DNA from 4 places in the Streptomyces sp. NPDC104096 genome. Region 3 is predicted to be linked to each of the others. Evidence: riboswitches for the same ligand, from Rfam matches in the RefSeq annotation. Region 3 holds a riboswitch; each other region holds the start of a gene.

Region 1 (7,082 bases), on a different contig from region 3:
CTGATCGAATCCCCCCACGGCCATGACGGCTTCCTCATCGAGGTGGCGCAGGTCGCCGACCTCGTGGGCGAGCTCCTTCCCCGAAAGGGCGCCGGGCGCAGTGGGCCGTGACCGTCCGCCGTCTCCGGCCTTCGACGCCACGGACTCCGCCCGGAACCGCCCCCTGTCACACCACGCTCACCGGATGCCGTACCGCCGCTCCGAACAGGTACCCCTGCGTGTTCGGCACGGCGGTGTCCGGCTGGGTGCGGCCGGCCGTGTCCGTGGCGCGGGCCAGCAGGTGGGTGGGGCCGGGTGTGTCGGGCTGCCAGCCGAGGGACCAGCGGGTCCAGGTGCCGGCCCGGGGCCGGTCGTGCAGCCGGGCACGCCGCCAGGTGGTACCGCCGTCGGTACTGACGTCGACCTCGGCGACGGCTCCCGCCCCCGACCACGACCGGCCGTGCAGCACGTGTCTGCGGCCGGCCGTGAACGTGGCCCCGCTCGCCAGCTCGAAGGCGCTCTTCGTGGTCTGCCGGGTGAGCGGCGCGCTGCCGTTCTCGGGGTAGGTGGAGCCGAACAGCCGGTAGAAGGTGGTGTTCCAGGGCGAGAACAGCGGCTGTGCGGACACCTCGATGTCGCCGACCCACTTGATCGACGCGATCCCCACCCATGAAGGCACCAGCACCCGTACCGGATGGCCGTGATCGTACGGGAGCGGGTCGCCGTTCATCTCGTACGCGAGCAGTACGTCGTCCAGGGCCTTGGCCAACGGCAGCGGCCGGCGTACCCGGCCCAGGCTCTCGCCGCCGCTGACGTACTCGGCGTCCAGACCGCGCGGCTGCACGTCCACGGCCCGAGCGGACAGCCCGGCCCTGCGCAGCACGTCGGCCAGGCGCACCCCGCGCCAGCGCGCGACGCCGATCGCTCCGAGGGTCCACGGGGTGCCGGTGACCGTATCCCCTTGTTGCGTCGTGTAGTAGGAGCGGCCGTTCCCGGCGCATTCGACGAAGGCGGTCCGGGTGACGGCCGGCAGCGCGCGCAGATCGTCGTACCCGAACTCCACCGGCCGGTCCTCCCCCGGGCTGCCGCGCAATCCGCTCCCCCACAGCCGTAGCCGCCAGTCGTCGGCGTCCAGGACGGGGGTGGCGGTGTGGTTGCGTACGAAGAACAGTTCGTTCGGGGTGTGGTGGCCGGTTCCGCGCAGTGCCTCCCAGCGGGTCTCGGCGTTGGTGCCGCGCTCGATGAACCACTCGGCGGGCAGCGGCTTGACGATCGTCCGGTCGGCGGCGCGGGCGGGCTGTACGGCACCGAGCGCGGTCGCGGAGGCGGTCGCGGTGAGGAGGGTGAGCAGCCGACGGCGGGTGACGCCGTCGGCTCTGGCCTCACCTGCGAGCCACTGGCGCAGTCTGCGGCGGTCGTACTCGGTTTCGTGGTGTCGGTCGGCCGGGGTGGGTGAAGGCATGGCGGGTCCTCGTCATGACGGGGCGGGACGAACGAGAGGGCACGGCGCGAGTCGGCGCGGGCAGCCCCCGGACGGGCCGATGTACGCCCGACCGGCTTGTCCTGGAAGGAGGTTGGCGGCAGCGCGGGATCAGCCGGTCGTCCGACACAGCGCGGCGGCCACGCGGACGAGGTCCACGGCGCGACGGCGGGTCAGCGGCTCCGACAACGGCATGGCGGGATGTAAGCACGCGGGGCGGAAGGCGTCAACGGAGCCGTCGGGCCGGTGAACCGCACGTCCTGGCGGGTCCGTCGGCGTGGCTGCCGCGCCCCGCACCCGACCGGCGGGCCGGGCGGCGGCGCCTCACACGAATGACATACAGCCGTCACACACGACAGGAATGCGGGCTCACCGACCACCCGTTCCATTGACATGACTGTTGGCGTAGCACTCAACGCATCCGATGCGCAGAACCAGGTCGACGCCAGTGTGCGACTGGCCGAGGAGGCCGCGTCCGCCGGGCTGCGGTCCGTGTGGTTCGGCCAGAGTTTCGGCGCGGACTCACCCCAGCTCGCCGCGATCGTCGGGCGCGCGGTACCGGAACTACAGGTGGGCACCTCCGCGATCCCCGTCTTCGGCCGGCACCCCCTGCCGGTCTCCAGTCAGGCCCAGACCGCCCAGGCCGCCACCCACGGCCGCTACCACCTCGGACTGGCCCTGGGCACGAAACTGCTGACGGAGACCGGCTTCGGCCTGCCGTTCCGGCGGCCCATCGCCCGGCTGCGCGAATTCCTCACCGCACTGCGCCAGTTGACCGAGACCGGCACGGCCGACTTCCACGGCGAGCTGCTCACCGCCACCACCCCGATCCCCGCGCGCGTACCGGGCGCGGAGTCCGGTGTCCCGTTGCTCGTCGCCGCGATGGGCCCGCAGGCGCTGCGGGTCAGCGGCGAGCTGGCGGACGGGATCCTGCCCTACCTCGCGGGACCGCGCGCCCTCTCGGAACACATCGTGCCCGCCCTGACCGCCGCGGCCGATGCCGCCGGACGGCCCGCGCCCCGGGTCGTGGCGCTGGTGCCCGGCGTGGTCACGGCCGACGTCGACGCGGTGCGCGCGAAGGTCACCGAGGACCTCGCGTTCTACGAACAGGTCCCGTCCTACGCCCGGGTCATCGAGCTCTCCGGCGGCCGTCGCGCCGCGGACCTGGCCGTGATCGGCGACGAGAAGACGGTCGAGGCCGAGGTACGGCGCTACCGCGACGCCGGCGCGACCGAGGTCGTGTTCTCGGGCACCGAGATCGCGGGAGCGGCGGACCGGCGCCGTACCTGGGCACTCCTCGGCGAACTGGCCGCCTGAGCCCGTCGGATCCACCGGACCCACAGAGCCCCCGCATCCCCGTCCCTGCATCCCCGCATCCCCGCACGAGGGCGAACCCCCGTACACCGAAGGAGATTTGATGACCACCGAGGCGACCACGGCAGACCTGCGTGCCTTCACCGAACAGTGGCTGGAGTGGTACCGCGAACAAGAGGCCCGGCTCTCCGGCCCGCACGGGTTCCTGGCGATCACCGGCCTGCACTGGCTCGACGACCGGCCGCAGCGTTTCACCGACGCGCCCGGCACCTGGCACACCGGCCCCGACGGGGTCGTCGTCACGCTCGACGACGGTGAGGAACTGGTCGTCGACGGGAAGCCGGTGAGCGGTGAGCACCGCTTCGGCGTACTGCCCGAACGCGGTGGCGTCGACGCGGTCTGGAAGGACGCCGTCATCGAGGTCGCCAAGCGGGGCGGTCATGACATCGTGCGCCCCCGGCACCCGGACGCGCCGCTGCGCACGGCCTTCACCGGGACACCGGCCTACGCCCCCGACCCGCGCTGGACCGTGACGGGCCGTTACGTCCCCTTCGACGAGCCGCGGCCCACCACCGTGGGCGCCGTGGTCGAGGGCCTGGAGCACGTGTACGACGCGCCCGGCAGGATCGAGTTCGAGCTGGACGGGCACCGACTGTCGCTCACCGCGTTCCCCGGGGCCGGTCAGGGCCGGTTGACCGTGCTGTTCACCGACGCGACCGCCGGGGTCACCACCTACACAGCGAGCCGGACCCTGTCCGTCGAACGGCCCGCCGCCGACGGCACGGTCGTCCTGGACTTCAACCGGGCCACGAACCTGCCGTGCGCCTACACGGACCTGGCCACCTGCCCGCTGCCGCCGGCGGAGAACCGGCTGAAGGTGGCGATCGAGGCGGGCCAGAAGATCCCGCGCGAGCGCGGCGGTTCCTGAACCATGACCTTCCGGGCGTGACCGCGGCCGTCCCCACGTCGCCGCGGGAGCGTCCGGTCGCGGCATTGACGTACGTCGGAACCGCTCCGTACGATCAAGAACGGCATTGAGTGTCAGCGTCAAGCCCTGGCTCGCTGACCGGCAACCCTCCCGCGCGGCGGGGTGCTCCAGGTGAAAGCCCGGCGGGATCAGCGACGATCCCCGCAAGCGCGTGGCCCTGTGTTCAGGGCCGACGAGGTGGAGGACCGTGATGCGACGCGATGGTGGCCCTGCCGCCTCCTCCCTGGTCGCCATGGTGTTCTCCCGGCTGGCGCGCCGACGCCACATCGATCTGAAGCGCTCGACCAGCTGCCTCTGTCAGGCCTGACGGCCCTTCCCGCGGCCGGGCTTCGGCGACCTTCCTCGCCGACGGTCGACATCCGTCACACCCATCAGCGGTCGATATCCCCCGTTTCCTGCTGATCTTCCTGATCTTCCTGATCCGCTTTCCGCCCAGCCCCTGTCCGCAGGGCACTTCCCCGTCATCGGCATCGCGCCGACCGGGACCGCGCGCCTGTGCGCGGTCGTGCCTCGTGCGGTGCTCCATGCCGGGCGACGCATAGAGGAGAACCTCTCGTGAGAGCACTACCGGATTTCAGAACTCCCCGATGGGCAACGCTCACCGCCCTGCTCACCACCGGCGTGCTGCTGACCGCCTGCGGGTCGGGCACCGACGGCTCCGGCACAGGAGGCGGCAAGCCGCGGTCCGGCGGCACCCTGACCTTCGCCGTGGGTTCGGACGCCGGCTGCGTGGATCCCCAGCAGGTCGGCAGCAACGACACGATCTACTCGGTGCGCCAGATCGTGGACTCCCTGACGGACCAGGATCCCAGTACCGGCAAGATCGTGCCGTGGCTGGCGAAGAGCTGGGACATCAGCGCCGACTCGACCGCCTTCACCTTCCATCTGCGCTCCGGTGTCACCTTCAGCGACGGGTCCCCGCTGACCGCCCAGGTGGTCAAGGACAACTTCGACGCGGTGCCGAAGCTCGGTGTCCTGGGGACTCTGGCCGAGGGCTATCTGAGCGGTGTCGAAAGCACCACGGTGGTCGACCCGCTCACCGTCAAGGTCACCTTCCAACAGCCCAACGCCCAGTTCCTGCAAGCGACTTCCACACATTCGCTGGGGATCGAGTCCTCGGCGAGCGTGACGAAGTCACCGCAGCAGAAGTGCAGTGACGGGGTGATCGGGTCCGGACCGTTCGTGCTGAAACAGTACGTGCAGAACCAGTCGGTCACCCTGACCAGACGCCCTGGCTACGCCTGGGGATCCTCGCGGTGGAACAAGCGGGGCGAGGCGTATCTGGACCGGGTGGTGTTCAAGGTCGTACCGGAGGCGGGCGTACGCGCCGGCAGTCTCCGGTCCGGTCAGGTGGACGCCATCGGCAGCGTGGGCCGGGCCGACGAGGCGGCGCTCAAGGGCGGCCAGGTCGCCCTCCAGCGGCGGGCCAACCCCGGCATCGTCTTCGGACTCGCCCTCAACAACGCGCGGCCGGTCCTGAAGGACATCAGGGTCCGCCGGGCGATCCTGTCCGCCGTCGACCGGAAGCAGATCGCCGACACCGTCTTCCCCACCGGCACCCGGGCGGCCACCAGCGTCCTCGCACACACCACGCCCGACTACACCGACCTCGCCCCGGATCTCGCCTTCGACGCGGCCAAGGCGAAGTCCCTGCTGGAAGAGGCCGGTTGGCAGGTGGGTGGCGACGGCATCCGCGTCAAGGACGGGCGGAAGCTGAGCCTGACCATCGACTGGGTTCCCAACGCGGCCACGAACCAGCCCGCGTTGGAGCTGATACAGCAGCAACTGAAGTCCGTCGGCGTCCAGGTGACCCTCCGGCAGCTCCAGCTCACCCAGTTGTCGCCGATACAGCAGTCGGGCGAATACGACGTGATCTGGAGCAACATCACCCGCGCCGACCCCGACATCCTGCGCAGCACCTTCTCCACGAAGCTGGCCAACTTCTACCGCGTACCGGCAGGCAGCCTGGACACGGCGCTGTCCGCACAGGCCGCGACCAGCGACCCGGCCGAGCGCAGCCGGCTGGTGGCCCAGGCACAACAGTCGATCGTGCGCGACGCCTACAACGTGCCGGTGGTGGAGCTGCAGACCCAGCTGGGCGTGTCCACGAAGGTGCACGACCTCGCCTTCGACGCCTCCAGCCGGATCCAGCTGCACGACACCTGGATCGGCTGACCCCGTGCGCGGCTATGTGCTCAAACGGCTCGCGCAGGCGGTCGGGGTGCTGTGGGCGGCGTACACCGTGTCGTTCCTGGTGCTGGACTACCTGCCGGGCGACCCGGTCACGGCGATGGCCGGTGCCGGAATGGACTCGGGGCAGGTCGATCCCCGGCAGATCGCCGCGCTGCGGCACGAGTACGGCTTCGACAAGCCGGTGCTCGCGCAGTACGCCGAGTATCTCGGCCGGGCGGTGCGCGGGGACTTCGGCGACTCGGTCGGCACCGGCCGACCGGTCGCCTCGACCCTGGCCGACGCTCTGCCACAGACCCTCCAACTGACCGCGACAGCGCTGCTGTTCGCGGTGGTCCTCGGCGGCGGACTGGCGGTGGCCGCGACGTACACCACGCGGCGTCGGCTGCGGCAGCTGCTGCTGTCGCTGCCGCCGCTGGGGGTGTCGGTCCCGACGTTCTGGGTGGGGCTGCTGCTCGTCGAGGTGTTCTCCTTCCGTCTGCGCTGGTTCCCCGCGTTCGGCAACGACGGGCCGAGCGGGTTGGTGCTGCCGGCGCTGACGCTGGCGGTCCCGACCGGCGCCCAGATCGCGCAGGTGCTGGCCAAGAGCCTGCTCACCGCGCTCGACCAGGCGTATGTGGAGACCGCCCGCGCCAAGGGCGCGGGCCGGTGGCGGGTCCATCTGCGGCACGCGCTGCGCAACGCCTCCCTGCCTGCGCTGACGGTCGTCGGCCTGCTGGTGGGGCAGCTGATCGCCGGTTCGGTCGTCGTCGAGACGGTGTTCTCCCGTGACGGCCTGGGCCGGGTGACCGCGGCGGCTGTCACGGCCCAGGACATCCCGGTGGTCCAGGGGGTGGTGGCGTTCGGCGCGCTGGTCTTCGTGACGGCGAACCTGGTCGTCGACCTGGTCTATCCGCTGCTCGACCCACGGATCGTGATGACCTCCCCGGGCGGAAGGGCGCGTGTCGTATGAGCCAGAGCCAGAGCCTGAGTCAGAGCCTTGTCGAGGCTCCCGCCGAGGCCGCGTCCGGCCTCGCCCGGCCGGTCGGTGCGTCGTCCGTTCCCGAACCGGGGCGTCGCCTCGACGTACGGCGGATGCTGCGGTTCCTGGTGCTCCGGCCCGGTCTGCTGCTGTCGGTCGGCGTGCTGGTG
Region 2 (7,082 bases), on a different contig from region 3:
TCCAGCTCCTGCGGGGTCCCCGCGAGCCGGGCGTCGTACTGCTGCTGCTTCCACTGCGAGTAGCGGAAGATGACGGGGAACCGGGGCGAGACCGCCGCGCGCACCGCGGCGACGATCTCCGCGGCGAACTTCGTCCGGGCCACCGGGTCGCCGCCGTAGGCGTCGGTGCGGCGGTTGGTGCCCGCCCACAGGAACTGGTCGATCAGATAGCCGTGCGCGCCGTGCAGTTCGACCCCGTCGAAGCCGATGCGCTCGGCCTCGGCCGCCGCCTTGGCGAACGCCTCGACGACGTCGTCCAGGTCCTGCTGGGTCATGGCCCGGCCGGTGACCTCGGCGCCCTCCTTGTAGAGGCCGGAGGGGCCGACCGGCGGGGCGTCCGCGAACGGCGGCTGGCCCGCGCGGCGCACCATGCCGATGTGCCACAGCTGCGGCACGATCGTCCCGCCCGCCGCGTGCACGGCGTCGGTGACCTTCGCCCAGCCCGCCAGCTGCTCCTCGCCGTGGAACCGCGGCACCCGGTCGCTCTGCCCGGCCGAGTCGTGGCCGACGTACGTCCCCTCGGTGACGATCAGGCCGACGCCCGCGGCGGCGCGGCGGGCGTAGTAGGACACCACGTCCTCGCCCGGGACCCCGCCCGGGGAGAACTCGCGCGTCATCGGCGCCATCACGATGCGGTTGGGAACGGTGAGGCCGTTGATGTCGACGGGCCGGGACAGGATCTCGGCCGCACGGGAGACGGCGGACTCGGTGACGCTCACGTGGGGGGCTCCTCGCGAAGTGACGATAGACCGGACGGTATGTGCATACGCATATAACGCTTGCCTACCTCAACGGCACCGCGGCCCGAGCGCATTCCGCCTCCCGGCCCCCACCCCCTGTGATCCCGGCCACGCCGCGCACCGGCCGCCGGAGCGGGGACACCGGCCCGCCCGAGCGCGGGCCGGTCGGGGCGGGGAAAAGCCCGAGGGCGGTACCACCCGTCGCCGGGTGGTACCGCCCTCGGTGGGGACGCGGATCGACCAGGGGTCGATCAGAAGTCCATGTCACCGCCCGGCATGCCGCCGCCGGCCGGGGCCGCGGCCTTCTCCGGCTTGTCGGCGATGACGGCCTCGGTGGTGAGGAACAGCGCGGCGATGGAGGCGGCGTTCTGCAGGGCAGAGCGGGTCACCTTCGCCGGGTCGATGATGCCTTCGGCGATCATGTCGACGTACTCGCCGGTGGCCGCGTTCAGACCCCAGCCCACGGTCAGGTTGCGGACCTTCTCGACCACGACGCCGCCCTCGAGACCACCGTTGACGGCGATCTGCTTCAGCGGGGCCTCCAGGGCGAGCTTCACGGCGTTGGCGCCGGTCGCCTCGTCACCCGAGAGCTCGAGCTTCTCGAACACCGCGGAGGCCTGGAGCAGGGCCACGCCGCCACCGGCGACGATGCCCTCCTCGACGGCCGCCTTCGCGTTGCGGACGGCGTCCTCGATGCGGTGCTTGCGCTCCTTGAGCTCGACCTCGGTGGCGGCACCGGCCTTGATGACGGCCACGCCGCCGGCCAGCTTCGCCAGGCGCTCCTGGAGCTTCTCGCGGTCGTAGTCCGAGTCCGAGTTCTCGATCTCGGCGCGGATCTGGTTGACCCGGCCCTGGACCTGGTCGGCGGAGCCGGCCCCGTCCACGATCGTGGTCTCGTCCTTGGTGATGACGACCTTGCGGGCGCGGCCCAGGAGGTCCAGGGTCGCGTTCTCCAGCTTGAGGCCGACCTCCTCGGAGATCACCTCGCCGCCGGTGAGGATGGCGATGTCGTTCAGCATCGCCTTGCGGCGGTCACCGAAGCCCGGGGCCTTGACGGCGACGGACTTGAAGGTGCCGCGGATCTTGTTGACGACCAGGGTCGACAGGGCCTCGCCCTCGACGTCCTCGGCGATGATCAGCAGCGGCTTGCCCGACTGCATGACCTTCTCCAGGAGCGGGAGCAGGTCCTTGACGGAACCGATCTTGGAGTTCGCGATCAGGATGTACGGGTCGTCGAGCGACGCCTCCATACGCTCCATGTCGGTGGCGAAGTACGCCGAGATGTAGCCCTTGTCGAAGCGCATACCCTCGGTGAGCTCCAGCTCCAGACCGAAGGTCTGGGACTCCTCGACGGTGATGACGCCTTCCTTGCCGACCTTGTCCATCGCCTCGGCGATGAGCTCGCCGATCTGGGTGTCGGCGGCGGAGATGGAGGCCGTGGAAGCGATCTGCTCCTTGGTCTCGACATCCTTCGCCTGCTCGAGCAGGGCGCCGGAGACGGCCTCGACGGCCTTCTCGATGCCGCGCTTGAGGGCCATCGGGTTGGCACCCGCGGCGACGTTGCGCAGACCCTCGCGGACGAGCGCCTGGGCGAGGACGGTCGCGGTGGTCGTACCGTCACCGGCGACGTCGTCCGTCTTCTTGGCGACTTCCTTGACCAGCTCGGCGCCGATCTTCTCGTACGGGTCCTCGAGCTCGATCTCCTTGGCGATGGAGACACCATCGTTGGTGATCGTGGGGGCGCCCCACTTCTTCTCGAGGACGACGTTGCGGCCCTTGGGGCCGAGCGTCACCTTCACGGCGTCCGCGAGCTGGTTCATGCCGCGCTCGAGGCCGCGCCGTGCCTCCTCGTCGAACGCGATGATCTTGGCCATGTGAAGTGGTCCTCCCGGACTGGGGTGGATTGCTCCGGACCGTGCTGGCGCCCGCGACGGACGGCTCGCACGCCTCGTGGTTCCTTGCCCCACCCGGCCTGCGGGCCTCACCGACCCGATCCTTCGTTGTCACTCTCACCTTCAGAGTGCTAACGCAATGATTAGCACTCGCCCCTGCCGAGTGCAAGCGCCTCCGGTTGACGAGTGCGAGCGCCTCCGGGTGATCCGCAGGTCCCGGGCGGCGGCACCCGGACATGCCGAAGGGCTCGCACCCCATGGGGTGCGAGCCCTTCGACGAAGAACAGAAGAACGTCGCTGCAATAAGTCGGCGCGTGCTTCAGCCGGTCGCCAGGCGGACCATGTCCGCCTGCGGCCCCTTCTGACCCTGCGAGATCTCGAAATCGACCCGCTGGCCCTCTTCCAGGGTGCGGTACCCGTCCATCTGGATCGCGCTGTAGTGGACGAACACGTCCGCACCACCGTCGACCGCGATGAAGCCGTACCCCTTCTCCGCGTTGAACCACTTGACGGTGCCCTGAGCCATGCCTAACTCCCCTATTACTGGCCCTTGCACAGATCCGCACTTCGCGGATCCGGGTCAGACCTCACCCCCCATGGGACGGGGGCGTGCGCCGGAACGCGTCGACCGCGGCTGAATGTATCTGTCCAACTGCCGTCTGCAACAGGTCAATCGGACGAGAAATCCGGGCACGACGGACCTGCGGAACGCCTGCAATTCGCCGCATTTCAGGGCAAGTTGGGCCAGGCATAGGGAGCGAAAGGCGCAAAAGACCTGCCCACTTTGGCTACTTCTCGTCGCCCGTGCGGCAGGTGGTGAAGGTCGCAAACCCCGGAATCGGGAGCGGGTTCCCCAACTCTACCGCGCTCAATCACACAGAATTGCCCCCTCCGCTTCTCTCGCGGAGGGGGCAATTCGATGAACGCTCGGTAACCGAGGTTACCGAAGGTAATGATCAGCCTCCGGCGACCGCCGGAATGATGGAGACGCCGGCGCCGTCCGGGGTCGCCGTCTCAAGACCCTGCTCGAAGCGGACGTCGTCGTCGTTCACGTACACGTTGACGAACCGGCGCAGCTTGCCCTGGTCGTCCAGGACGCGGGCCGCGATGCCGGTGTGGTTCTTCTCCAGGTCGGAGATGACCTCGGCGAGGGTCGCGCCCTCGGCGCTCACCTCCGCGGCGCCGCCGGTGTAGGTGCGCAGGATGGTGGGGATGCGGACGTTGACGCTCATGATGCGAGGCCAGCCTCTCGGAAGGAGTCCAGGTTCGGGCGGATGGTGGCGGTCAGACCGGTGCCTGCCACCGCGTCGAGGGTCTTCAGGCCGTCACCGGTATTCAGCACGACGGTCGTCAGGCTCGGGTCGAGCAGGCCGCTCTCGATGAGCTTGCGGGTCACGCCCACCGTCACGCCGCCCGCCGTCTCGGCGAAGATCCCCTCGGTCCGCGCCAGCAGCTTGATCGCGTCCACGATCTGCTCGTCCGTCACGTCCTCCACGGCACCGCCCGTGCGGCGCGCGATGTCGAGGACGTACGGCCCGTCGGCCGGGTTGCCGATGGCGAGGGACTTGGCGATGGTGTTCGGCTTCTGGGGCCGTACGACGTCATGGCCGGCCTTGTAGGCCACGGACACCGGCGAGCAGCCCTCCGCCTGGGCGCCGAAGATCTTGTACGGCCGGTCCTCGACGAGGCCGAGCCTGATCAGCTCCTGGAGCCCCTTGTCGATCTTCGTGAGCTGGGAGCCCGAGGCGATCGGGACGACCAGCTGGTCGGGCAGCCGCCAGCCGAGCTGCTCGCAGATCTCGTACGCCAGGGTCTTGGAACCCTCCGCGTAGTACGGCCGCAGGTTGACGTTGACGAAGCCCCAGCCCTCGCCCGCCGGGTCGCCGATCAGCTCGGAGCAGAAACGGTTCACGTCGTCGTAGTTGCCCTCGATGCCGACGAGTTCACCGCCGTAGATCGCGGCCATGACGACCTTGCCCTGCTCCAGGTCGTGCGGGATGAACACACAGGAGCGCAGACCGGCGCGGGCGGCGGCGGCGCCGACGGCACCGGCCAGGTTGCCGGTGGAGGAGCAGGACAGGGTGGTGAAGCCGAAGGCGCGCGCGGCCTCCAGGGCCTGGGCGACGACCCGGTCCTTGAAGGAGTGCGTCGGGTTGCCGGAGTCGTCCTTGACGTACAGCCCGCCGGTGACACCGAGTTCGCGGGCCAGGTTGTCGGCCTTGACGAGCTGGGTCCAGCCGGGGTTGATGTTGGGCTTGTCCGCCACGTCCGCGGGGACGGGCAGCAGCGGCGCGTAGCGCCAGATGTTCGCGGGTCCCGCTTCGATCCGCTTGCGCAGCTCCTCGGTCTCGTACCGCGAGAAGTCGTAGGCGATCTCGAGCGGGCCGAAACACTCCTCGCAGGCGAAGACCGGGCCGAGCGGCACCCGGTGTCCGCACTCGCGGCAGGAGAGCGCCGCGGCGGAGCCCAGATCGACGGGGTTCGTGGTGCTTACAGCAGTCTGCGCAGCCATGGAGGCGAGGCCCTTTCTCCTCATCTTCCTCACGACGCACTTCGCCGTGAGACGGATTTGGCACCTTCCCGAGCCGGGAGCCTCGCGTGCACGAGAAACCGACTGGAGGGTTGCCGGGGCTTCATCGGGCCGTATCCCTCTGCCCCTCTGGATGAGCGGTATGAAGTTTTCAGCGGTCGGCCACCCTGGACATGCGATGGTCATCCGCGTTGTTCAAGACTGTAACCGAAGGCCCCGACAGTTGAGAGAGTCGTCCGAACCGCGAGATGCCCGTGACCGTCGACCGCTGTCGCGGCGGGCACTCCCACCCGCCGCGAGCACGCAGAACGCAGAAGGAGCCGCCGCTGTGCTGGAAGAAGTCGAGCGCTGGCTGAGCACCCGCTCCTGGTCCGTCAACGACCGCCCGCTCCACAAGATCCTCGCCGCGAAACGCGCCCGGGGCCAGTCGGTCTCCGTCGTCCTGCCCGCGCTCAACGAGGAGGAGACGGTCGGCGACATCGTCGCCGTGATCCGGCACGACCTGATGCAGCAGGTCCCGCTCGTCGACGAGATCGTCGTCGTCGACTCGGGATCCACCGACCGCACCTCGGCGGTGGCCGCGGCCGCGGGCGCCCGGGTCGTCCACCGCGACGCCATCCTGCCCCGCATCCCGGCCGTGCCCGGCAAGGGCGAGGTGCTGTGGCGGTCCCTGCTGGTCACCGGCGGGGACATCGTCTGCTTCGTCGACGCCGACCTCAGGGAGTTCTCCTCCGACTTCGTCTCCGGCATCGTGGGCCCGCTGCTCACCGATCCGGACGTCGACCTGGTCAAGGCCATGTACGACCGCCCGCTCGGCGGGGCGGCCGGCCAGGGCGGCCGGGTCACCGAGCTGATGGCCCGCCCGCTGCTGAACATGCACTGGCCGCAGCTGGCCGGCTTCGTACAGCCGCTCGGCGGCGAGTACGCGGCCCGGCGCTCCCTGCTGGAACAGCTGCCCTTCCCGGTCGGGTACGGGGTGGAGCTGGGCATGCTGGTCGACTCGCTGCACCTGGTGGGCCTCGACGCGCTCGCCCAGGTGGACGTCGGGGTGCGCAAGCACCGCCACCAGGACGGACAGGCACTGGGCCGGATGGCCGCCGCCATCTACCGCACCGCGCAGCTGCGGATGGCCCGCGGGCATCTGATCCGGCCCTCCCTCACCCAGTTCGAGCGGGGCCGGGACGGCTTCGAGCCGCGCACCTACTCCGTGGACACGGAGGAGCGGCCGCCGATGGCCGAGATCGCCGAGTACGCGTCACGCAAGGTGGCCTGACGGATGCGTGTGGTGATGTTCTCCAGGGGGCCGTATACAAATGGTTCCGGACTGTCGCGGGCCTTCCGTACGTTTGAGCGTTTCCGGGCCGGGCTAGGTTGAGGCGTATGGCTTCCACGCACGCTGCTGAGGTGCTGGTCGCGTCCAACCGCGGCCCGGTTTCGTACGAGGTGCGCGAGGACGGCTCGCTGCACGCCCGCAGGGGCGGCGGCGGGCTGGTCTCGGGCCTGTCGGCCATCGGGCCCGACACCGGGGCGCTGTGGGTGTGCTCCACCCTGTCCGACGACGACCGCGAGGCGGTGCGGCGCGGCACGGGCGAGCCGGGCGTGCGGATGCTGGACATCCCGGCCGACGTGCACGCCGACGCCTACAACGGCATCGCCAACTCGGTGCTCTGGTTCGTCCACCACATGCTGTACCAGACCCCGCTGGAGCCGGTCTTCGACGCGGAGTTCCGGCGTCGGTGGGCGTCGTACGAGAGGTACAACCGCGCGTTCGCCGAGGCGCTCGCCGAGGAGGCGGCCGAGGGGGCGACGGCGGTCGTCCAGGACTACCACCTGACGCTGGTGCCGGGCATGCTCCGCGAACTCCGCCCCGACCTGCGCATC
Region 3 (7,082 bases):
GGGTAGTGCTTGACGGTGAGCGTCTTGCCCTCGCTCTGCAACTTCTTCTGCCACTCGAGGAGGATGCGCTCCTGGTTGGTGCCCGACCCGACCTCGACCGTCTTGCCCGCCAGGTTCCGGTAGTTGCCGTCGAACCTCCACTTGCTGGTCTTCAGCACCTCGAACGCGAGGTTGTCCTGCCGGTAGGAGGCGAACTCGTACTTCGTCTTGCGTTCCTCGGTGTCGGTGACGTTGGAGAAGGCCACGTCCACCTTGCCGCTGTCGACGCCGATGAAGAGATTGTCCCAGGTGAAGTTCTCGCTCTGCGGCTCGAGACCCAGGACCGCGGCGACCAGTCGGCCGATGTCGGTCTCGGATCCGGTGAGGGTCTTCTGGTCGTCACCCACGAACTCGAGCGGGGCGGAGCCGGAGGGCAGAGCGCCGTGGCCGATCACCAGCTTGCCGCTCTTGCGGACGGCCGCGGGCAGCTCGGCGCTGATCGACTTGACCTCGGACACCTTGAGCGTGGTCTCCTTGGCGGCGCCGTGCGAGAGCTGACCGATGGTCACACTCCCGGAGACGGCGTCGTCCGTCTTGGTGGCGGCGGCGCTGTCCCCGCCACAGGCGGTGAGCCCGGTGGCGAGAGTGGCGACAGCAGTCGCCGCTGTGATGCCGCGAATCAGGCTACGTCGGGTGACGTGGGTAGACATGGCCGTTCCTTGTCGCTCGGGAGGAGGTGGTGGCGTGGGGGAAGGAGATCGTCGGTGCGCCGTGGGGACGCAGGGGAAGGCGGTGGACCGGACGACTCTGCTCAGGACCACGTGGTCCAGCTCAGGACGTACGCGATCCAGCTCAGGACGTACGGGGTCCACTCGTTCAGCCGGGTGCGAAGACCGGACGGCAGACGAAACCGCCACGCCCGAGGAGGCCACGGAGGCCGACGACCGGCATACGGCCGGCCGGTCCACCCTCCGCGTCACATCGACGAGCGCTGCTTCAACCGGCTGAAAGGCTTCGCGAGATCGCCCTCAGGCACGGCGGAACCGCGGCCTCATCCGGTGCGGCGGTCGGACTCTCGCCGTTCCCGCTCCGGTCAGGCTCCGTACGACAACGGAGCCCAGGTCACGAGCCGTGGGACGGAGGTCAGCAACAGATCTCGTCGAACTGGTCGGCGCGGCGGCTCACCCAGAACGGGTCGAGCAGCACCATGTGTGCCGTGCCAGTGGTTTCCATGGCCGGATATAAGCACACCACCGACAAGGGCGTCCACCATGCGTCCACTGGACGGGACCGGAGCGCACCGCCGAGGCGTCAGGCCTCAATCCACCTTTATGTGCCTGCTGTTCGCTCCGCGTCGCCGCCTTCCCGGCGCGTCTTGACGCCGGAAGAACAGCCGCTCTACGGTGTGCCCGAGCTACGAGTTCCGGTGATCAAGCCCTGGCTGGCCGGACGGCAACCCTCGACGCAGTGGGGTGCCCCAGGTGAAGGCTCGGCGGATCTCATCCTTCTGCAAGTGCGCTCATCACAGCCCCGCAGCGGGCCGGAACCAGGGAGGACGGCATGGCGACGCCCTTGATGCTGTGCTCCCGGCGCCATGTCGACCTGCTGCTGGTCTCCAGCTGTCTGTGTAAGGCCTGAAACCGCCCTTTCCGGGCCCGGAGCCTGCCCGCCCGGCCGTGTTCCGGCCGGCCGCCTCGCCGTGTTCCGGGCCGGTAGACCCGCCGGCCTGACCGTGTGACACCCCACCCCCGTTCTGACGTGATTCGGCCCGCCGTCGGCGCAGGACTGCGCCGACGGCTGCCTCACGCATCCCTGCTGCGGAAACAGAGACCCCTGATGGCACTGCACAACGGCCCGACACCGAACAGACCCCTGCGGTCCGGTCTCGGCGCGATCTCCCTCGGCACGGCGTTCCTGGTGGCGCTGACCGGCTGCACCAGCAGCAAGGACGGCGAGACCACCAGCTCCGCCGAGGCCCTCACCATCGGCACCACCGACCAGGTCACCAGCATCGACCCGGCCGGCTCCTGGGACGCGGGCTCCGGCACCGTCGAGAGCGAGGTCTACGCGGCCCTGCTCAGCCAGAAGAACGGCTCCGCGGACGTCTCACCCGACCTCGCCACCGGGATCGAGCAGACCGGGCCGAAGGAGTACACGGTCACGCTCCAGAAGGGCCTCGAGTTCGCCAACGGCCACGAACTCACCTCCTCGGACGTCAAGTTCAGCTTCGACCGGGACCTGAAGATCGCCGACCAGAACGGTCCTTCGTCGCTGCTGTACAACCTCGCCTCGGTCGCTGCCCCGGACCCTGCCACCGTCATCTTCACCCTCAAGTCGGCCAACGACACCCTCTTCCCGAAGGTCCTGTCGACGGCCGCGGGCTACATCGTGGACGAGCAGGTCTTCCCCGCGGACAAGATCCTCGACGACAAGTCCGTCGTCGCCGCCAAGCCGTGGAGCGGGCCGTACGGCGTCACCGACTACGACAAGAACTCCCTGGTGTCGTTCACCGCCAACGCGCGCTACAAGGGGCAGCTGGGCACGCCGAAGACCAAGAACGTCCAGCTGAAGTACTACGCCGACGCCGGCAACCTGAAGCTCGACGTCCAGCAGGGCGCCCTCGACGCCGTCTACCGCACCCTCACCATCACCGACCTGGACGACCTCGCCAAGCAGAAGGGCGTCAAGGTCCACACCGGTGCCGGCAACGGCATCCGCTACCTCGTCTTCGACTTCGCCACCCAGCCCTACGGCACCAGGACGAAGGACGCCGACCCGAAGAAGGCCCTCGCCGTCCGCCAGGCCGTCGCCGACTCCGTCGACCGCTCCCAACTCGCCCAGCAGGTCTACAAGAACACCTACCAGCCGCTCTACACCTCCGTCCCCGACGGCCTGACCGGCGCCACCCCCTCCTTCACGTCGCGCTACGGCGACAAGAAGGGCGGCCCCGACAAGGCCGCGGCGGCGGCCCGGCTGAAGGCGGCGCGGGTCAAGGCCCCGGTGACGCTCGACCTCCAGTACAACAGCGACCACTACGGCTCCTCGTCGGCCGACGAGTACGCGCTGGTCAAGACCCAGCTGGAGGCCACCGGACTGTTCAAGGTGAACCTTCAGTCCACCGAGTGGACCCAGTACGGCAAGGACCGCGTCAAGCACCTCTACCCGCTCTACCAGCTCGGCTGGTACGCCGACTACCTCGACGCGGACAACTACCTCTCGCCCTTCTACTCGGCCAACAGCTGGGTCGCCAACGGATACGACGACCCCGCCGTCCGCGCCCTGGTCGAGAAGGAGGAGACGGAGACGGACACGGCCAAGCGCACCACGCTGATCCAGCAGGCGCAGGACAAGGCCGCCGCCCAGGTACCGCTGCTGCCGCTGCTCCAGGGCTCCACCGCCATCGTCACCCGCAGCGACATCAGCGGCGTGCCCGACGAGCTGGACGCCACGTACCAGTTCCGCTGGGCGGGACTCGCGACGAAGTGAGCACTCCGACGCAGCAGACCATCGGCGCTGTCGGCACCCCGGCCCACAGCGCCGCCGGTCACGGATTCGCCCGCTACCTGGTGATCCGCTTCCTCCTCATCATCCCCACCGTCCTGATCCTCGTCAGCCTGGTCTTCTTCCTGATGCGGCTCACCGGAGACCCGATCAGCGCGGCCTTCGGCGACCGCCTCACCCCCGACCAGCTCCACGCAAAACTGCACCAGGCCGGCTACGACCGGCCGTTGCTCACCCAGTACCTGGACTATCTGCGCTCGCTGGCCGTCGGCGACTTCGGCCGCACCGTCACCGACAACCAGCCCGTGACCCACGTCCTGAGCACCTACGGCGCCGCGACCGTCGAACTCGCCTGCTGCGCCCTCCTGGTGGCCCTGCTCATCGGCGTCCCGCTCGGCATGGTGGCCGCCTCCCACCGCGACCGGGCACCGGACGCGGCGCTGCGCCTGTTCGCGATCCTGACCTATGCCACCCCCGTCTTCTTCGTGGGCCTGCTGCTGAAACTCGTCTTCGCGATCTGGCTCGGCTGGCTGCCCTCGTCGGGCCGGGCGAGCACAGGCGTGCAGCTCTTCCTCCAGAACCAGACCAGCACGACCGGCGTGTACCTGATCGACGCCCTGCGCAGCGGCGACACCACCGCCATCGCGGACGTGCTGCGGCACGCCGTACTGCCGGGACTGGCCCTGGGCCTGCTCGTGGCCGGCATCCTGCTGCGCCTGGTGCGAACCAACCTGATCGGCACCCTCTCCAGCGACTACGTCGACGCCGCCCGCTCCCGCGGCGTCGCACAGCTGCGGCTCATCACCCACCACGCCACCCGCCCCGCCCTCATCCCCGTCGTCACCGTCCTGGGACTCCAGGTAGCCGGGCTCCTCGGCGGTACCGTACTGACCGAGACCACCTTCGAGTGGAAGGGCCTCGGGTACGAACTCGCCCGCTATCTGACGTCCCGTGACTTCCCGGCTGTACAAGGCATCGTGGCCCTGTTCGCCGTCGTCGTCGCGGTGACGAACTTCCTCGTCGACGTCGTCGCCGCGCTCATCGACCCGCGAGTGAGGTACTGATGACGCTGCTCCTCACCCGACGACTGCCGCCACGGCCACGCATCAGGACCGGCGCGGGAGTGCAGCGCGCCATGCTGCTCACCGGCCTGGTCCTCACCGCGCTCTTCCTGCTCACCGCGCTGCTCGGCCCGCTGCTCGCCCCGCACGGCTATGCACAACTTGGTGACTCACAAGGCCTGTTCGGCTCCCAACAGCACCCGAGCACCGCACACCCACTGGGCACGACCATCACCGGGTACGACGTCCTCTCCCGCACGAGCTGGGGCGCACGCACCGCGCTCCTGATCATCGCCGCCGCGCTGCTGCTGTCGGTGGTGCCGGGCGCGGTGCTCGGACTGGTCTCCGGCTACCTCGGCGGCAGACTGGACAGGCTACTGGTGGGAGTCGCGGACGCGCTGTACGCGTTCCCGCCGCTGCTGCTCGCCATCGTCATGTCGATCGTGATCAGCGGCGGCCGGTCCAGCCTGACCGGCGGCCTCGGCGCGGCCGCCTGCTCGGTCGCCGTGTCCTTCGTACCCCAGTACTTCAGGGTCGTCCGCGCGGAGGTGATCCGGGTGAAGGCCGAACCCTTCGTCGACGCCGCCCGCGTCATCGGCACCGGCCCCTGGCGCATCATGACCCGCCATGTGCTGCGCAACTCGGTGCGCACCCTCCCGCTGATCTTCACGATCAACGCGTCGGAGGCCATCCTCACCCTCGCCGGCCTCGGCTTCCTGGGCTTCGGCATCGAACCCAACTCCGCCGCCGAATGGGGCTACGACCTCAACCGCGCCGTCGCCGACGTCACCTCGGGCATCTGGTGGACCGCGATCCCACCGGGCCTGGGCATCGTGCTCACCGTACTGGGCACGACCCTGCTCGGCGAAAGCCTCACCGACCTGGCCGACCCACGGCTGCGGAGGCGGACCAGCACCCCCGGCCCTCTCACGGACGGAGCCGGCGACGATGACTGATCTGCTGCGCATCGAGGACCTGCACATCGACTTCGCCACCGACGCCGGCACCGCGCCCGCGGTCCGTGGCGTGAGCCTGTCCGTCGCCCCCGGCGAGGTGCTGGCCCTGGTCGGCGAGAGCGGCAGCGGCAAGACCGTCACCGCCCGCTCGGTCCTCGGCCTGCTGCCCGACACCGCGACCGTCCACGGCCGCGTCCTCATCGGCGACGGCTCGCGCGAACCCGAGGAGAACGTGCTCACCGCGTCCGCGGCCCGGCTGCGGGCCCTGCGCGGCGCGCACGCCGCGATGGTCTTCCAGGAGCCCTCCACCGCCCTCAACCCGGTCTTCACCATCGGCTGGCAACTCACCGAGGGCCTGCGCGCCCACGGCCGCGGTGGCGGCAAGGCAGAACGGCGCGCCCTCGCCGTGGACTGGCTGGCCAAGGTCGGCATCCCCGACCCGGCCACCCGCGTCGACCACTATCCGCACCAACTGTCCGGCGGCCAGAAGCAACGCGCGGTCATCGCCATGGCCCTCGCCCTGGGCACCAGGCTCATCGTCGCCGACGAACCGACCACCGCCCTCGACGTCACCGTGCAGGCGGAGATCCTCGAACTGCTCCACCGCTGCCGCACCGACTTCGGCACCGCCGTCCTCCTCATCACCCACAACATGGGCGTCGTCGCCGACCTCGCCGACCGCGTAGCCGTCATGCGCTCCGGAGCGGTGGTCGAACAGGCCCCGGTGCACGACCTGTTCACGGCGCCGGTACACCCGTACACCAGGGAACTGCTGACCGCCGTACCGGACTTCGGGGCCGGCGGACGAACCCCAGCCAAGGCGGCCGACGCCGAGGCCCAGCCGGTCGTGAGCGCGCGCGGGCTGACCGTCGACTATCCGGGACGCCTGGGCCGCAAGGCCTTCCGTGCGGTGGACGCGGTGACCTTCGACATCCGCCCCGGTGAAATCCTCGGGCTGGTCGGCGAAAGCGGCAGCGGCAAGACCACCATCGGACGGGCCGTCGCCGGACTGACCCCGGTCACCGGCGGCCGACTGAACCTGTTCGGCGAGCCGTTGACCAGGAGACGGAAGACCACCGGACAGATCGGCTACGTCTTCCAGGACCCCGCCTCCAGCTTCGACCCACTGCTGACCATCGGCGACAGCATCGCGGAACCTCTCGTCGTACACCGCCGCGAACCGGACGCGAAGGCGATCCGGGCACGCACCGAAGCGCTGCTCGAAGCCGTACATCTCCCGCGTACTTACGTGGACCGCTACCCGCACGAGCTCAGCGGAGGCCAGCGACAGCGTGCCGGCCTCGCCCGCGCCCTCGCGCTGCGGCCCCGCCTGCTCATCGCGGACGAGCCCACCTCGGCACTGGACGTCTCGGTACAGGCCAAGGTCCTCGACCTGTTCGGCGAGCTCCAGCGGGAACTGGGCTTCGCGGCCCTCTTCGTCAGCCACGACCTCACGGTCGTGGAACAGGTCGCCGACCGGGTCGTCGTGCTGCACCAGGGCAGAATCGCCGAGGAAGGCGCCACCGACCAGGTCCTCGGCAACCCGCAGGACGACTACACCCGTCGCCTCATCGCCGCCCTGCCC
Region 4 (7,082 bases), on a different contig from region 3:
CCCGGCAGGTCAGGCCCGCCACGGGCGACGGCGGCTGACCGGCCCGACCGGCCGCCGCGGCCTTGGTGGGTCCGGGATCACGTCATAGAGTGAGGGCCCCGGCCGAGAGAGAGAACCAACCGTGATCACCGCGATCGTCCTTATCAAGACCAGCGTGGACCGGATCCCCGAGATCGCGGAATCGATCGCCGCGCTGGACTCCGTCAGCGAGGTCTTCTCCGTCACGGGCACCTACGACCTGATCGCGATGGTGCGGGTGGTCCGCCACGAGGACCTGGCGGAGGTCATCCCGGGCCGGATCAGCAAGATCCCCGGCGTCGAGGGCACGGACACGCACGTCGCGTTCCGCACCTACTCCCAGCACGACCTGGAGGCGGCGTTCGCGATCGGTCTCGACAGCTGAGCCCCTCCCCCGCGGACCGGTGAGGGCCGGGCGCGCGGTTCCCCGCGCCCCTCGATCGCGCCTGCCCGCAGGCGGCCTCAGGGGCGCGGGGACCGCGCGACCGGCCACGACGGCGCCGCGCAACGGGCCCGGTCAGACCGCGGGCACGCAGCGGCCGTCCTCGGTCCGGTAGCGCCACTTCGCGCCGTCCCTGACCAGTTCCCGCACCGCGGTCACGAAGCGCTCCACGTGCTCGTCCGGCGTGCCCGCGCCGAAGCTCACCCGGATGGCGTTGAGGGACTTCTCGCCCGGCGCCGCCTCGGGCGCGCCGCACTCGCCCTGGCTGCCCGGGTCGCTGCCCAGCAGGGTGCGCACCAGCGGGTGGGCGCAGAAGAGGCCGTCGCGGACGCCGATCCCGTACTCGGCGGAGAGGGCGGCCGCGAAGTGGGAGCTGTTCCAGCCCTCCACCACGAAGGAGATCACCCCGACCCGCGGGGCGTCGTCGCCGAAGAGGGAGAGGACCCGCACCTCGGGCACCTCGGCGAGGCCCGCCCGGACGGTGTCGATCAGGTGCAGCTCACGGGCGACGAGCGTGTCGAAGCCCGCCTCGGTGAGGGCCTTGCAGGCGGAGGCGATGGAGTAGGCGCCGATCACGTTCGGCGAGCCGGCCTCGTGACGGGCGGCGCTGTCGTGCCACTCCACGTCCACTCCCCCGTCCGCGCGCCGGGTGACCCGTCGGCTCGCGCCGCCGCCGGCCAGGTACGGCTCGGCCTCGCGCAGCCAGTCGGCGCGGCCGGCCAGGACCCCGGAGCCGAACGGCGCGTACAGCTTGTGGCCGGAGAAGGCGACCCAGTCGACGTCGAGGTCGCGGACCGAGACCGGGTGGTGCGGGGCCAGCTGGGCGGCGTCCAGGACGATCCGGGCGCCGTGCGCGTGGGCCGCCGCCGCCAGCTCGCGGACCGGCCACAGCTCGCCCGTGACGTTCGAGGCACCGGTGACGCAGACCAGGGCCGGGCCGTACGGGTCGCGGTCGGCCAGGGCGCGTTCCAGGGTCTCGACGGCCTGTTGCGGGGTGCGCGGGGCGTCGAGGTAGGTGACCCGGGCGTCCTGCCAGGGCAGCAGCGAGGCGTGGTGCTCGGTCTCGAACACGAAGACCTCGCAGCCGGCCGGGAGCGCGGCCGCCAGCAGGTTGAGGGAGTCGGTGGTGGACCGGGTGAAGACCACCTGGTCGCCGGTGCGGCAGTCGAGGAACTCCGCGACCGTCCGGCGGGCGTTCTCGAAGAGGTCCGTGGACAGCTGCGAGAGGTAGCCGGCGCCGCGGTGGACGCTGCCGTAGTACGGGGCGTACGCCGCCACGTCGTCCCAGACGCGCTGGAGGGCGGGGGCGCTGGCCGCGTAGTCGAGCGCGGCATAGGTGACTTCGCCGCCCGTGACGAGCGGAACGGTGACATCACGGCCCAGAACGGCCAGCGGGGCACAAACGGTCTGGGCGGAGGCAGCGGTGGAGACGGACATGGGGAACTCCCGTGAGCGGCAAGGCGGAATCACCACGCGAGCACACGGGCTCGAGCGCGGAGAAAGGAGAATGGGGTGTGCGGAGGCGGGGCTCTACGCCCTAGCGCATTCGCTTGCTCACGGGTGGCTCCCTCGATGACCAGGACCCCTGGTGCTGGGCTCGTTCAGGAGCCGTCGAGGGGTCCGCGCTTGCCGTAGACCTCGCTGCCTACGACCTGGTCCTCACCCGGGGCACCCCGCCACGGACGGAGGGTTGCCGGACAGTCGGCCGGGGCCTCATGACTGTCACTCATGACCTGTTCGTCATCCTGCCACACGGCCTGTGAAGCGCAAGGCGCGGTCCGCATCCTGGACCGCGCCTCGCCCCGCTCCCCGGGCCGGGCCCCGCGCCGCCTCGCCCGGCCGCGCCGCACGCGGCCGGGGAGGGAGGATCAGGCGTTGCTGACGGCCACCCAGCGCTCCAGCGTCCGCCGGGCCGCGCCGGAGTCGATCGACTCCGCCGCCCGGTCCATGCCGGCGCGCAGCTGCTCGGCCAGCGTCCCGGAGCCCGGCCGCAGCGCCACCAGCGCCGCCGCGGAGTTCAGCAGCACGGCGTCCCGCACCGGGCCGCCCTCGCCGTTCAGCAGCCGCCGCGCCACATCCGCGTTGTACGAGGCGTCGGCACCGCGCAGCGCCTCCACCGGCACCGGTTCGATGCCGACGTCCCTCGGGTCGAAGGCCTCCTCCGTCACCCGGCCCCCCCGTACGACCCACACCCGCGAGGTGGCGGTCGTGGTCAGCTCGTCCAGGCCGTCGTCGCCGCGGAACACCAGCGAGGAGTTGCCGCGCTCGGCGAAGACACCCGCGATGATCGGCGCCACCCGGGCGTCGGCGACGCCGACCGCCTGCGCGCGCACCTTCGCCGGATTGGTCAGCGGGCCCAGGAAGTTGAACACCGTCCGGATGCCCAACTGGCCACGGGCGGCCGCCACATGGCGCAGGGCCGGGTGGAACTTCACCGCGAAGCAGAAGGTGATCCCGGCCTCCTCGGCGACCTCCGCCACCCGCTTCGGGGTCAGTTCGAGGTTGACCCCGAGCTTCTCCAGGACGTCCGAGGCGCCCGACGCCGACGAGGCGGCCCGGTTGCCGTGCTTGACGACCTTGGCGCCGGTGCCCGCGATGACGATCGAGGACATCGTGGAGATGTTCACCGTCTTCGCGCCGTCGCCGCCGGTGCCCACGATGTCGACGGTGTCGCCCGGCACCTGGATCACATTGGCGTGCGCGTACATCGCCTCGACCAGACCCGTGATCTCCTGGACGGTCTCGCCCTTGGCCCGCAGTGCCACCGCGAACCCGGCGATCTGCGCGTCGGTGGCCTCGCCGCGCATGATCCGGTCCATCGCCCAGGCGGTGCTCGCGGCGCTCTGGTCGCGGCCCTCCAGCAGACCGTTCAGTACCGCGGGCCAGGAACGGCCCGCCGCGGTGTCGCCTCCAGCGGGGGTCACAGCGCTCATCAGCCGCTCCTGGTTCGTAGACACGTACAGACTCGACTACAGCCTATCCAGCGCCGGACACGGCGAAGGACCCCGTCCGAAGACCGGACGGGGTCCTTGTGTGCGCGTGGCGAGCGCAGCGATCAGTGGTGGCCGTGGCCGCTCGTGATCTCCTTGTACTCGTCGACAGTCGGCTTCTCGATCTGGCTGTCCTCGTCGAAGTACGCCTTGCTGATCTTGGCGCGCAGCTTCTGCGAGCCCTTCAGCTTGCGCTCGACACCGTTCTCGTCGACCGTCGGGCCGAGTTCGAGCGGCTGGTACTGCTCGTGCGCGGTGAGGGTGTGCAGCTGCTCCTGGCTGAGCGGCTCGTGGATCTCGATGAACTCACCGTGCGGCAGGCGCTTGATGGTGCCGGTCTCGCGACCGTGCAGCACCTTGTCCCGGTCCCGGCGCTGGAGGCCGAGGCAGATCCGCTTGGTGACGATGAACGCGATGACCGGTCCGACGAAGAAGAAGATCCGGACGAACCAGGTGATCGAGTTGATCGACAGGTGGAAGTGGGTGGCCCACAGGTCGTTGCCACCGCCGACCAGCGTGATCATGTACATCGTGACCCAGGCGGTGCCCAGGGCCGTACGGGTCGGCGCGTTGCGCGGGCGGTCCAGGATGTGGTGCTCGCGCTTGTCGCCGGTGATCCAGGACTCGATGAACGGGTACAGCGCGAGCGCGGCGAGCACGACACCGAAGAGGACCAGCGGGATGAACACGCCCAGGACCAGCGTGTGGCCCCAGATGTTGATCTCCCAGCCCGGCATGTAGCGGATCAGACCCTCGGCGAAGCCCATGTACCAGTCGGGCTGGGCGCCGGTCGACACCTGGTCCGGACGGTAGGGGCCGATGGCCCAGATCGGGTTGATCTGCGCGATCGCCGCGATGGCCGCGATGGCACCGAAGACCAGGAAGAAGAAGCCTCCGGCCTTGGCCATGTAGACCGGCAGCAGCGGCATGCCGACGACGTTCTTGTTGCTCTTGCCGGGGCCCGCGAACTGCGTGTGCTTGTGGTAGAAGACCAGGATCAGGTGGCCCACGACCAGGCCGAGCATGATGCCCGGCAGCAACAGGATGTGGATCGAGTAGAACCGCGCCACGAAGTCGTGGCCCGGGAACTCCCCGCCGAAGAGGAAGAACGAGATGTACGTGCCGACGATCGGCATGGACAGGATCGCGCCCTCGGTGAAGCGGACACCGGTGCCGGAGAGCAGGTCGTCCGGGAGCGAGTAACCGGTGAAGCCGGTGAACATGCCCAGGACGAACAGCAGGAAGCCGAACAGCCAGTTGATCTCACGCGGCTTGCGGAACGCGCCGGTGAAGAACACGCGCATCATGTGCACGAACATGCCGGCGAGGAAGATCAGCGCCGCCCAGTGGTGGATCTGCCGGATGAGCAGACCACCGCGCACCTCGAAGGAGATGTGCAGGGTCGAGCTGAACGCCTCGGACATCAGCTGTCCCTGGAGCGGGACGTAGCTGCCGTGGTACACCACCTCGTTCATCGAGGGGTGGAAGAACAGCGTCAGATACACACCCGTGAGGATGATGATCAGGAAGCTGTAGAGGCAGACCTCACCCAGCATGAACGACCAGTGGTCGGGGAAGATCTTGCGCATGTTGGCCTTGGCCAGGGAGTAGATCCCCAGCCGGCCGTCGGCCCAGTCGGCGATCCGCTCGCCGGCCGGCGCCTTCCCGCGCGAGCGGGACTCGGTGGTGGTCGTAGTGCTCATCCGCGCTCCCAGAATGCAGGACCGACGGGCTCTGCGAAGTCGCCGAGCGCCTCGAGGTAGCCCTCGGGGTTCACGCCGATGCGCAGCTGCGGCAGGGCGTGACCGGCGGGACCGAAGATCACCCGGGCGCCGTCGGACAGGTCGAAGGTGGACTGGTGGCAGGGGCACAGCACGTGGTGCGTCTGCTGCTCGTACAGGGAGATCGGGCAACCGACGTGGGTGCAGATCTTCGAGTACGCGACGATGCCGTCGTGCGACCACTCGAGCTCTTGCTTGTCCTTGATGTCGTCCGGCTGGAGCCGGACGATCATCACGGCCGCCTTGGCGATCTCGTTCTGGAACTCCTCGTCCGTCTCCTCCAGGCCCTCGGGCTTGACGAAGGTGAGCGAACCGACGGCCACGTCCGAAGCGCGCAGCGGCTGGTTCGTGTTCATGTTGACGAGGAGCTTGCCCTTGGACCACATGGTGTGGCGCATCTTGTCCTCGGGCAGCGGACCGAGGTCGCGCAGGAGGACGACGCCGGAGAGCGGGAACAGCGCCAGCGCACCGAACATCGTGTTGCGGATCAGCTTGCGACGGCCGAGCGCGGACTCCGTGGCGCCTTCCTTGAAGTCCGCGAAGACCTTCGCGCGGACCTCGGGGGACGCCTCGATCGGGTGACGCTCGTCGGCGACCTCCACGTCGGACATCAGGGTGCGGGCCCAGTGGACCGCGCCCGCGCCGATGCAGAACAGCGCCGCGCCCAGGGTCAGACCCAGCGCGAAGTTCAGCGCGCTGATGTGACCGATCGGGAACACGAAGATCGACTTGTCCGGCGGGATCGTCACGTACGACGCGATGAAGCCGACGGTGGCCAGCATCGACAGCGTGAACAGGAAGGCGACCGCACGCTCGGACCGCTTCGCGGCCCGCTCGTCGATGTCCTGGATCCGGTGCTCGTGGGGCGGCAGCCCCGGGTCGGCGAACGGGTTCTGCTCGTCCGCGACGTCCACGGCGCCGTGCGCGTGGGCCTGCTCAGCGGGCAGGTTCTCTTCTGGAATGTCTTGGCTACTCATGACTTCTTGGCCTTTGCGGTCCGAGCGGCGACCCAGACGGCGACCGCGACCAGGGCGCCGAGACCGAAGATCCACGCGAACAGACCCTCGCTGACCGGCCCGAGGCCGCCCAGTTCGAGACCGCCGGGGTTCACCGTCTCATCGCTGTTGACCGCGTTCAGGTACGCGATGATGTCCTTCTTGTTCTGCTCCGACAGGGTGGTGTCGGGGAACGAAGGCATGTTCTGCGGGCCGGTCTGCATGGCCTCGTAGATGTGCTTCGGGTCCACACCCTCCAGGTCCGGCGCGAACTTGCCCTCCGTGAGGGCACCGCCCTTGCCGGTGAAGTTGTGGCACTGCGCGCAGTTGGTGCGGAAGAGCTCGCCGCCCTTGGCGATGTCCGCGCCCTCGGGGCCGTACTGGGCCGAGGTGGGGACGTTCGGGCCGGCGCCCAGCGACGCGATGTAGGTCGCGAGCTGGTCGATCTGGGCCTGGCTGTAGATGTTCTTCTTCTTCACCACCTGCGGGCCCTGGGAGGTCGCCGCGGGCATACGGCCGGTGCCGACCTGGAAGTCGACGGCCGCGGCGCCCACGCCGACCAGGCTCGGACCGTCGGAGGTGCCCTGACCGCCGGTGCCGTGGCAGCTGGCGCAGCCGACGGCGTAGAGCTTCTTGCCCTCGTCGATGGCGAGGGACTGGGAGGTTTCATCGGCCTGCGCCTTGCTCGCGGGCGCGAACGCGGCGTACAGCCCCCCAGTGGCCGCCAGCGCGAGGAGTAGGACGACGACCGCCGCCAGCGGATGGCGTCGTCGTGCGGAGAGCTTTTTCACGGATTACCCCGGTGTCAGGATCTTCTGCGTCGATGCTTCTGGAAGGTGCGCGGGATCGGGCCCGG

The links. A riboswitch is a leader RNA that binds a small molecule or an ion and turns the genes downstream of it on or off. The one in region 3 is predicted to bind S-adenosylmethionine.
Region 1: it holds a riboswitch for S-adenosylmethionine, as region 3 does, so the genes downstream of both, ACZ60B_RS36065 (putative leader peptide) here and ACZ60B_RS21355 (ABC transporter substrate-binding protein) in region 3, are expected to answer to the same signal.
Region 2: it holds a riboswitch for S-adenosylmethionine, as region 3 does, so the genes downstream of both, thrC (threonine synthase) here and ACZ60B_RS21355 (ABC transporter substrate-binding protein) in region 3, are expected to answer to the same signal.
Region 4: it holds a riboswitch for S-adenosylmethionine, as region 3 does, so the genes downstream of both, ACZ60B_RS07750 (aminotransferase class V-fold PLP-dependent enzyme) here and ACZ60B_RS21355 (ABC transporter substrate-binding protein) in region 3, are expected to answer to the same signal.

The regions. Positions count from the first base shown of each region.
Region 1 is NZ_JBVJMD010000059.1:7,306-14,387, reverse strand. Features, by position in the region: gene metX (homoserine O-acetyltransferase MetX) at 1-111, shown strand, start outside; gene ACZ60B_RS36080 (sulfite oxidase) at 167-1,441, opposite strand; gene ACZ60B_RS36075 (LLM class F420-dependent oxidoreductase) at 1,853-2,776, shown strand; gene ACZ60B_RS36070 (DUF1684 domain-containing protein) at 2,877-3,701, shown strand; SAM riboswitch class IV at 3,804-3,917, shown strand; gene ACZ60B_RS36065 (putative leader peptide) at 3,952-4,068, shown strand; gene ACZ60B_RS36060 (ABC transporter substrate-binding protein) at 4,317-5,936, shown strand; gene ACZ60B_RS36055 (ABC transporter permease) at 5,941-6,903, shown strand; gene ACZ60B_RS36050 (ABC transporter permease) at 6,900-7,082, shown strand, end outside.
Region 2 is NZ_JBVJMD010000021.1:109,750-116,831, reverse strand. Features, by position in the region: gene ACZ60B_RS22375 (NADH:flavin oxidoreductase) at 1-758, opposite strand, end outside; gene groL (chaperonin GroEL) at 1,031-2,653, opposite strand; gene ACZ60B_RS22365 (cold-shock protein) at 2,991-3,197, opposite strand; gene ACZ60B_RS22360 (MoaD/ThiS family protein) at 3,628-3,903, opposite strand; gene thrC (threonine synthase) at 3,900-5,183, opposite strand; SAM riboswitch class I at 5,201-5,341, opposite strand; gene ACZ60B_RS22350 (glucosyl-3-phosphoglycerate synthase) at 5,530-6,474, shown strand; gene ACZ60B_RS22345 (alpha,alpha-trehalose-phosphate synthase (UDP-forming)) at 6,582-7,082, shown strand, end outside.
Region 3 is NZ_JBVJMD010000020.1:48,905-55,986, forward strand. Features, by position in the region: gene ACZ60B_RS21350 (transporter substrate-binding domain-containing protein) at 1-689, opposite strand, end outside; SAM riboswitch class IV at 1,392-1,501, shown strand; gene ACZ60B_RS21355 (ABC transporter substrate-binding protein) at 1,816-3,465, shown strand; gene ACZ60B_RS21360 (ABC transporter permease) at 3,462-4,544, shown strand; gene ACZ60B_RS21365 (ABC transporter permease) at 4,544-5,497, shown strand; gene ACZ60B_RS21370 (dipeptide ABC transporter ATP-binding protein) at 5,490-7,082, shown strand, end outside.
Region 4 is NZ_JBVJMD010000005.1:32,601-39,682, reverse strand. Features, by position in the region: gene ACZ60B_RS07760 (rhomboid family intramembrane serine protease) at 1-38, shown strand, start outside; gene ACZ60B_RS07755 (Lrp/AsnC family transcriptional regulator) at 122-403, shown strand; gene ACZ60B_RS07750 (aminotransferase class V-fold PLP-dependent enzyme) at 536-1,897, opposite strand; SAM riboswitch class IV at 2,078-2,194, opposite strand; gene trpD (anthranilate phosphoribosyltransferase) at 2,329-3,393, opposite strand; gene qcrB (cytochrome bc1 complex cytochrome b subunit) at 3,516-5,153, opposite strand; gene qcrA (cytochrome bc1 complex Rieske iron-sulfur subunit) at 5,150-6,208, opposite strand; gene qcrC (cytochrome bc1 complex diheme cytochrome c subunit) at 6,205-7,017, opposite strand.